Regions from separate parts of the Nocardioides terrisoli genome, predicted to be linked through region 1. Evidence: predicted binding sites of a transcription regulator. Region 1 holds the regulator's gene; the other holds the start of a gene.
What was found. Region 1 encodes LexA, which represses DNA repair genes until DNA is damaged. Its sites were predicted from a motif close to TCGAACANNTGTTCGA; they were not measured.

Region 2: the regulator LexA is predicted to act here: its motif matches at 3,291-3,306, upstream of Q9R13_RS20140 (SAV_6107 family HEPN domain-containing protein).

What each region holds. Positions count from the first base shown of each region.
Region 1 is NZ_CP134227.1:1,688,070-1,692,560, forward strand. It holds gene Q9R13_RS08035 (lysoplasmalogenase) at 1-294, shown strand, start outside; gene Q9R13_RS08040 (LysM peptidoglycan-binding domain-containing protein) at 444-860, opposite strand; gene Q9R13_RS08045 (helix-turn-helix transcriptional regulator) at 1,100-1,780, shown strand; gene Q9R13_RS08050 (hypothetical protein) at 1,925-2,512, shown strand; gene lexA (transcriptional repressor LexA) at 2,629-3,414, shown strand; gene Q9R13_RS08060 (S53 family peptidase) at 3,593-4,491, shown strand, end outside.
Region 2 is NZ_CP134227.1:4,212,352-4,216,842, forward strand. It holds gene Q9R13_RS20120 (MFS transporter) at 1-775, opposite strand, end outside; gene Q9R13_RS20125 (phytoene desaturase family protein) at 817-2,118, opposite strand; gene Q9R13_RS20130 (ArsC/Spx/MgsR family protein) at 2,346-2,693, opposite strand; gene Q9R13_RS20135 (YbaK/EbsC family protein) at 2,725-3,222, opposite strand; gene Q9R13_RS20140 (SAV_6107 family HEPN domain-containing protein) at 3,399-3,872, shown strand; gene Q9R13_RS20145 (methyltransferase) at 3,910-4,491, shown strand, end outside.

The DNA of each region.
Region 1 (4,491 bases):
ACCATGGCGATCGGGGCGTTCAATCAGGAGAAGGCGCTCGGGCCGGCCGTGCTCGGCTACACCGCGCTGCTCGCCGGCATGCTCGCGCACGCCGGCCATCTCGACCCGACCCTGCCGGCTCGCTCGAGGCGGCTGACGTTGGCGGGCGCGGCGCTGTTCGTCGGCTCCGACACCGTTCTCGGCGCGGGCAGGTTCCTGGTCAAGAACCCACCGCCTCGCCTCGAGTCGGTGGTGATGGCGACCTACACGGCCGGACAGCTGCTGCTCAGCAAGGGCGCGGCGCTCGCTGGCTGACCTCCACCGATCCGGCCCACCAGGGCGTCTCGACAAGCGTCGGGGGCGAACCGAGCGCATCGGTTCGCCCCCGCCTTCCCCAAGGACCAGCCTGCCGGGGGGTCGAAGTCCCGTGGCCGGTACGTCTCCTCAGCCAGCCGTGGCCGGCGTCAGTTCGTGGCGCCCGAGTCCAGCGGGAGCGCCAGCCGCTGACCGACCTGGAGCTCCGGACCGGACAGCGAGTTGAGCTGCTCGATGTGCGACACCATGTCCCGCACGTGCCCCGGGGCTGCGATCGACCCGGCCAGCCCGTAGAGGGTGTCGCCCGGACCGATCTCGACGATCCGCACCGGGTCGGGCGTCCCGGAGTCATGGGTGGCGGTGGCCAGCCCGCCGAAGGCGACCATCAGGGTCACCAGCAGAGCGAGGAACGCGACCAGGAACACCGCCCGACCGCGGCGGGTCAGCCGCAGCGCCGACCGGGTCTCGACGCGAGCCACCGGTCGCCGCACCGGCGCATCGGTGATCACGTGCAGCGGCCGCACCGGCCTCACCGTACGGATCGGGGAAATCGTCATCGTGCTCATTCGGTCCACCTCCAGGGAAGTGCCCGGCCCTCGTGGCCGGACGGAGTTCGCGACCCCTCTTCTGTGTTCTGGTCGATGTCTATCGGCGGCAACCGACAGTTTCGCCGGGCCCAGTCGATCAGACGTTCGATCGAACACATGTACGAGGTTAGATCACCTGTTCGAACCGGGCAAGAACATATGTTCGAACGGCGTGTCGCGAATCTTTTCTCCAAGACCACTGGTGGCAAACTGGGGAGATGAGCCGTCCCACGACCGGCGGCGCCCACCGGGGCCAGCGTGGCACCAGCCGCGCGGAGGTGCTGGCCGCGCTCCGCGACGCGCCCGACGCCTTGGACGTGCAGGCGATCTCGAGGATGCTCGACCTGCACGCCAACACCGTGCGGTTCCACCTCGACCACCTCGTTGCGGACGAGCTCGTCGAGCGGTCGGTCCGCACGGAGGGCCGGCGCGGCCGGCCGCGGGCGACGTACGCCGCGCTTCCCACAACCGACATCGACGAGGATCAGCGCAACTACCGACTGCTCGCCGAGATCCTGGCCGGGTTCGTCGCGAACACCCACGCCGATCCGTCCGCGGCATCCCGGGACGCAGGCAGGGCCTGGGGAAGCTACCTCGCGGAGGAACCACCGCCCCATCGTGAGACTGCCGCCGAGGATGCGGTCAACCAGCTGACCGCGCTCCTCGACGACGTCGGCTTCGCTCCACGGCGCAGCGACGGCAACCAGATCCGACTGGAGCACTGTCCCTTCCGGGAGGTCGCCGCCGACCGGCCCGACGTCGTCTGCTCGGTCCATCTCGGCCTGATGCAGGGCGCGCTGGAGAAGATGCGGGCACCGATGCGGACCGGCCGGCTGCTCCCGTTCGTCGAGCCCTCACTGTGCATCGCCGAGATCGAGCCGGAGATCGAGCCGGGGTGAGGACGAAGGTCCCTTTCTTTTCCACTACCAGCCTTGTAGAAAAGAAGGGGAAGGGAACGCGGACATGATGATCGTCTCGATCGCACAGCACCATCGACTCAGGAGCGGCGAGCGCGTGGTGCGTCAGACGAAGGCCGGCCTTCGATGAGCAGGCTCGCCCGCCGCTGGAGGCACGACCGCGCCGCGCAGCCCGGCGTCACCGAGGACCTGGTCGCCCGCGTCGACGAAGCGCTGGTTCGCGTCGAGCGGTGCCGGGCCGAGCTGGACCTCCTTGTCCGCCTGGAGGCCCCACTGCCGGTACGCCAGACGGCGTACCACCACCTCGAGCTCGCCTTCGACGCAGCCGACGGGCTGTTCCGCGAGGCGACTCGGGTCGCCAGAGCGCGCTCGTTCTCCGAGTGGTCGCAGTGGCGCCGCCGACTCTCCCGGCTCGACCGGAGCCGCCAGGAGAACCTCTTCGCCGGTTCCGACGCGCTGTCGGTCCTGGCGCAGGGCGAGGTCCGCGCCGTCGACACCGGGATGTCCGGTCCCTCGATCGGGGAGATGCAGCACGGGGAGTCCCGCCCCGGGGGCACCACGACGTACGGACTGGACATGGGGGTCGTGCTCGGCGGCCGCGCCGAACCCGCGGAGCCTGTCTCCACCGACCGTCCCGAGCACGCGCCGTCCGACCCGCACGCGTCCGTGGTCGCAGTGAGCCGCCGGCCGGCGACCGGTCCAGCAGCAGCCTGACCGACCGCAGGAGCCGCGTCGACGCATGGCTCGGTGCCCACGGCCCCGAGCGTGACCCGACACGCCGTTCGAACACATGTTTGAACCCCGCCCGGAATCGGTCTACGGTCTGACCCATGGCCACCAAGAGCACCACGAAGCGCCCCGCACGCAGCGCCAAGGGCGACAAGGACGCCACCAAGGAGCGACACGCAACCGTCACCGCGCTGCCCGACGCGGCGCCCGACGCGACCGGACTCACCCCTCGGCAGCAACGCATCCTGAACACGCTTCGCGAGTCGATCGAGCGCCGCGGCTACCCGCCGAGCATCCGCGAGATCGGCGACACGGTGGGCCTGGCCAGCTCCTCCAGCGTCGCTCACCAGCTGCGCGTGCTGGAGAAGAAGGGCTTCATCAAGCGCGACCCCAACCGTCCGCGGGCGCTGGAGGTGTTCATCCCCGAGCTGATGGCCGCCCGTCGCGCGATCTCCCACGCCGACTCCGGCGACGAGAGCTTCGACCCGACCGGGATCGGCGACGCGGTGCCCGGCGCTCAGTACGTCCCGCTGGTCGGCCGGATCGCCGCGGGTGTGCCGATCCTCGCCGAGGAGCAGGTCGAGGAGGTCTTCCCGCTGCCCAAGTCACTGGTCGGCGAGGGCACCCTCTTCCTGCTCGAGGTCTCCGGCGACTCGATGGTCGGCGCAGCGATCTGCCACGGCGACTACGTGGTGGTCCGCCAGGCCCAGACGGCGGAGAACGGCGACATCGTGGCCGCGATGCTCGATGGCGAGGCCACCGTGAAGACCTTCCAGCGCAAGTCCGGCAAGGTCTGGCTGCTCCCCCACAACGACGCCTATGATCCGATCGACGGCACCCACGCCACCATTCTCGGCAAGGTGACCGCCGTACTCCGCCGGGTCTAGGTGCCCTCCTGGCCGGCCTCCAGCGACGCGTGCCCCGCTACGGCGTCACGTCCGCGACCGGCTGAAGTCCTCCTGAGAACTCGATCGCGGCGAGGGGATGTGCTCGGGGTCACATAGGGGTAGTTTTTCCTGTGGCCGTTGCTCGGACGGCCACATTTCTCGGAAAGGGAGAACCCCTGTGACAAGAATTGCCCCGTCCGTCGCCGCGATCGCGGCGGCGGCAGCTCTCGCAGCCGCCACTACCGGCCTGCTCAGCCCGGCCCAGGCCGCCAGCAACGGCCGAAGCACCCTGCCCGGCAGCACCCCGGCCTGGGCGAAGGCCCAGCACAGGGTCGGCAGCACGCCCGGCTCGCAGCCTGTCGACTTCCGCGTCTACCTCGACTGGCGTGGCGGTGACGCCGCCCAGAAGCTCGCCGAGTCGGTCTCCACCCCCGGCAGTCCCGACTACGGCAAGTTCCTCACGCCCGCCCAGTTCCACCAGCAGTTCTCGCCCAACACCAGCACCGTGAACGCGGTGGAGTCCTGGCTGAAGGGTCAGGGCTTCAAGGTGACCTCGGTCCCCGGCAACCGCAAGTACGTCGAGGCGACCGGCACCGCCAGCCAGGCGGCCTCGGCGTTCAAGACCTCCTTCGCGGAGTACAAGGTGCAGGGCCAGACAGTGCGCAGCAACACCACCGCGCTGAGCATCCCGTCCACGCTCACCCACGTCGAGGCGGTGATCGGTCTCGACGAGTCGCAGACGCTTGCGATCCAGCACAAGGCGGCTCCCCCGCCGCCGGTGTTCGTGAACGCGCAGCCATGCTCGTCCTACTGGGGCGAGAAGACGGTCGACAACACGCCGACCCCGGACGGCACCGTGCTGCCGGCGACGCCCGACTACGCGTTCGCGCCGTGCGGCTATGCCGGCAAGCAGTTGCAGGGCGCCTACGGCATGAGCGGCGCGATCAGCAGCGGCAACGACGGCTCGGGTGTCACGATCGGTGTCATCGACGCCTACGCATCGCCGACCATCGTGTCCGACGTGGAGACCTACAGCGCGAAGCACGGCCTGCCGAGCATCAAGGGCCACTTCAGCCA
Region 2 (4,491 bases), 1.7 Mb from region 1:
CCAGCACCCACCCGATCGACGTGGTGTGCCCCATGTGCCGCAGCGCGGCGACGGTGCCGAGGTCCGCGCCGGTCAGCACCACCGTCGCGGTAGCGCAGGTCAGCAGGATCACCAGCACGGCGGGGCTGATCAGGTCACGGAGCCGGTGGCGGTCGCCGGTCCCGGCACCGGTGTCCGCGACACGGCCGGCCGTGTCGCCGCCGAGCGAGGGGTTGTCGATCCAGAGCGCCAGCCCGCCCACGACCGCCGCGAGCTGACAGACCAGCAGCGCCACCGGGGTGCCGAGGTAGGTCGCCGCCAGGACCCCGAGCACCGGCCCGATCATGAACGAGAACTCGACGAACACCGAGTCCACCGACAGCACCGCGGTGCGCTGGCGGTCGGGGACCGCGCCGATCAGGACCTGGCGGACGATCGAGAAGGTGGGCACCGTGAAGAGCCCGGCCACGCCGACCAGCACGATCAGCGGCCAGTAGCCCACCCAGGGGGCCAGGCACCAGCAGACCGCGGTCGCCGCGAGGGAGGGCGCGACGGTCGCTCGCAGCCCGATCCGGTCCAGCAGCCGGCCGCGCCACGGGCCGCTGATCGCGATGGCCAGCGCCAGCACGGCGTCGACCAGGCCCGCCTCGGCGTACGAGCGACCGAGATGGGTCACCACGTGCAGCGTGACGACCACGCCCGCGGCCCACATCGGGATGCGGATCAGCAGACCGAGTCCGAGGATGCGACGTACGACGGCGTTGCGGCCGAGGTCGGCGTACGTCTGGAGGCCCATGGTCGCATCCCACCACGGCAGAACCCGGCTGACGACCGATTTCAGGCGGGCCCGAGGCGCTGGGCGACCAGAGCGGCCGAGAGGCCGACCGAGGGGAGACCGGCGCCGAGCCGCGAGTGCGCCCCCGCGAGGAACACCCCGCCGATCGGGGTGTCCGGACCGAGCCGGCGCATCAGGCTGGCCCGGCCCTGCCAGAGCACGCCGGCGGGGGATCCGTGCCACTGCTCCACCAGTTGCCGGGGGGACAGATCGACGCGGACCTCGACCTGGTCGCGGATCCGGATCCGGTTGCGCTGCAGGACGTTGACCAGGTCCTCGGCGATCCGGCCCCGCCCGAGCAGGGTCCAGGCGTGGGCGCCGTCCGGGGCGCGTCCGGTCGTGCGCAGCACCAGCATCGGGTCTCCGTGCAGCACCACCTCGGCGGGCAGGTCCGGGACCTCCCCGGACAGGCCCAGGTGGCACAGCACCGGCGGGATGGCCGGCATGGTCCGCTCGACGTACAGCGCGAGGACCGGTAGCCGGCGCGGGTCGATCGCCACGACCACGACGTCGGCCTCGACCGGGCCCGCGTGGGTGCGTACGGCGACCACGCGCTCCTGCTCGACCACGAGGTCGGTGACCGTCGTGCCGGTCAGGACGGTGACCCCACGGGTCCGGAGCCGGTCGGCGAGGACGTCGGTGAGCTGGCCGATCCCGCCGGGCACGGTCCAGGCGCCGAACTTCTGCTCCAGGTAGGACCACATCGCCTGCCAGGCGGGGACGTCGCGAGCTTGGTGGCCCTCGAGAAGACTCCTGTGCAGCGCCACCGAGCGCAGCCGCTCGTCGCGGAGCGACCGGTGCACGTGGCGCTGCAGGGTCAGCCTCGAGGACAGCAGGTCGCGGGACTCCTTGCTGGCCTGCGCGTCGGACCACGGCCGCTCGAACAGGTCGCGACGGAGGGCCTCCCAGACCTCACCGAGGCGGTCGACGTACTCGACCCACTCACCTGCCGGTCCGTCGCCGAGCGCGTCGGTGACCGCGTGCAGCTGCGCGGCCCGGCCGCTGGGAAGGTCGAGCTCGGTGCCGTCCTCGAACCGGTGCTGGGCGACCGGGCTGACCGGCACCAGGTCGACCTCCTTCTCCACGGCGCGACCCGACTTGCGGAAGAGGTCCCGGACGACGGCGGGAAGGAGCGTCGTGGTCGGCCCGGAGTCCCAGCAGAAGCCGTCCTGCTCGACGAGGCCCAACGCGCCACCGAGTCCGGGGGAGGCCTCGAGAAGCGTCACCCCATGACCGAGCTTCGCGAGCCGGGCAGCGCTCGCCATCCCGCCGAACCCACCGCCCACAACCACCACGTCGGCCACGCCGTCAGCCCCCTGCGGGCGCGGAGGCGGACAGCAGCAGGTCCGGAAGGGCGGTCACCCGCCCGAGCGTAGTGCGGCCCGCGTGGCCGGGTGCGGGCGGCCGCGTCACCCGTGGAGAGAAAGTTCGTCGGCCGGAGCAACCTTTCCGAGACCTGGCGCGTCAGTCATGGTGCGGGGCGCGGATCCCCACGGGGGAGGGTCCGCGCCCCGCGACGGCGTCGCGGGGCTCAGCCGATGAAGCGGGCGAGGGTCTCCTCGTCGCGTGCGACCGCCGTGGTGCCGTCGTCGGCGGTGATGATGGGTCGCTGGATCGTGGCGGGGTCGGCCGCCATCGCGGCCAGCCACTCCTCGCGGTGCTCGGGGTCCCGGGGAAGGACGATGCCCGCCGCCGCGGTCTCCTTGGGCCGCGCGATGTCCCAGGGCTGCAGCCCCATCCGGTCCAGCACCTCGGCCAGCTCGGCGACCGTGGGCGGGTCGTCGAGGTAGCGGCGCTCGGTGTAGCTGATGCCGGCCTCGTCGAGTGCCGCCTTCGCGGTTCGGCACTTGCTGCACGCCGGGTTGATCCAGATCTCCATGCTTGCTCCTCGGTGGGCGGTCGGCGGCCGGTCAGTTGACGGTGATCTCCGTGGCGCCGGTCATCGCCTGCAGCTCGTCGTACGTCGAGCGGAACACGGCCGCCGGGTGCCCGGCAGCTGCCCAGACCACGTCGTACTGACGCAGGGTGGGGTCCAGGAAGGTGCGCACCGGCCGGGGGTGGCCGATCGGCGAGACTCCGCCGATGACCTGCCCGGTGTGCTCACGGACGAACGCGGCGCTGGCTCTGCGCAGACTGCCCCATCCCTGCTCGGCGGCGACCTTCTCGGTGTCGACGCGGTGCGCACCCGAGGTGAGGATCAGCACCGGCTCGTCGGCACCGGACCCGTCCGTCGCGGCGAAGAGCAGGCTGTTCGCGATGGCGCCGACCTCGCAGCCGAGGGCATCTGCAGCGAGCTGGGCGGTGTGCACCGAGTCGGGCAGCACGACGATGCGTCCCTCCTCGACCGGGCGTCCCTCCACCTCCTCGAGTCGGGCGCGGAAGTTCGTGATCGACGGGTGCTCGGCCATGGGGGTGAGCCTAGCGACGGGGTCGCCCTTGACCGACTGTCCCCGGGAAGGTGTAACGTCTGCCTTGTTCGAACATCTGTTCGAACAGGTCCCCGGCGAGGGACGACCTCGACCCCCGCCCCTCGCCGGGGCCACCGGCTGGGGTCGCCGGATCCGTAGCTTCGAAGGGAGAGACCGTGTACACCCAGGGCGACGAGCAGCAGGCGACACGACGACACGACGGCCACGAGGACAGGTGGGCCCGCCCGCTCTACCTGCCCGCGGCGACCCATGCCTATCTCGAGCGCGCGGCGACCTCGTTGCGTGAGGCGATCACCTCGGCCGACGTCCCCGAGCGCTATGCGTTGGCCCACGTCGCCGCGCTGCGCGCCACGGCTGCGCTGCTGGCGGCCCGGGCGCAGCCGGTCGTTGCGGGTCGACGGCGGCAGACCAACGCGTGGGTGCTGCTGGCCGAGGTCGCCCCGGAGCTCGCCGAGTGGGCGACCTTCTTCGCGGCCGGTGCCCCGAAGCGCGCCGCGGCGGAGGCGGGATCCAGGCGCGCCGTCAGCGCACGCGAGGCAGATGACCTGGTCCGCGACGCGGACCGCTTCCTGGCCCTCGTCGAGACCATGCTCGGTCTGACCACCCATCTGCCCATCCAGGTCGCCTGACCCGGCGGGCCACCGGGCCGAGCCCTAGTCTGTGGGCATGGTGCCCACGGAGCCCTCCGCCGATCGGCCGATCGAGCGCCCGCTCGCGCGCCGAAGCGCGGTGCGCAGCGCGGTGGTCTGGGAGGCGCTGCGCTCCAGCGTCGCGCTGGCCACCCCCGGCCAGGCAGTGGTGGACCTCGGTGGTGGCACCGGCGGCTTCGCCGTACGCATCGCCGAGCTCGGGCACCAGGTCACGGTCGTCGATCCGAGTCCAGACGCGTTGGCCGCCGCGGCGAGGCGGGCCGAGGAGGCCGGCGTCACCGATCGTGTGGTGGGTCGACAGGGCGACGTCGCCGATCTGGCCGAGCTCGTCGGAGCCGCCTCGGCCGACCTGGTGCTGTGCCACGGCGTGCTCGGCCTGCTCGACGACGCGGCGGGGGCGCTGTCCACGGTGGCCTCGGTGGTGCGTCCGGGCGGGACGCTCAGCCTGCTGGTCGGACAACGGCATGCCGCGGTGCTGGCCCGAGCGATGGCCGGCCACTTCGGCCAGGCCCGAGAGCTGCTCGCCGGTGTCGACCGCGCGTCGGGGGAGCGCCGGTTCACCGCCGACGAGTGCACGACGCTGCTGGTCGACGCCGGC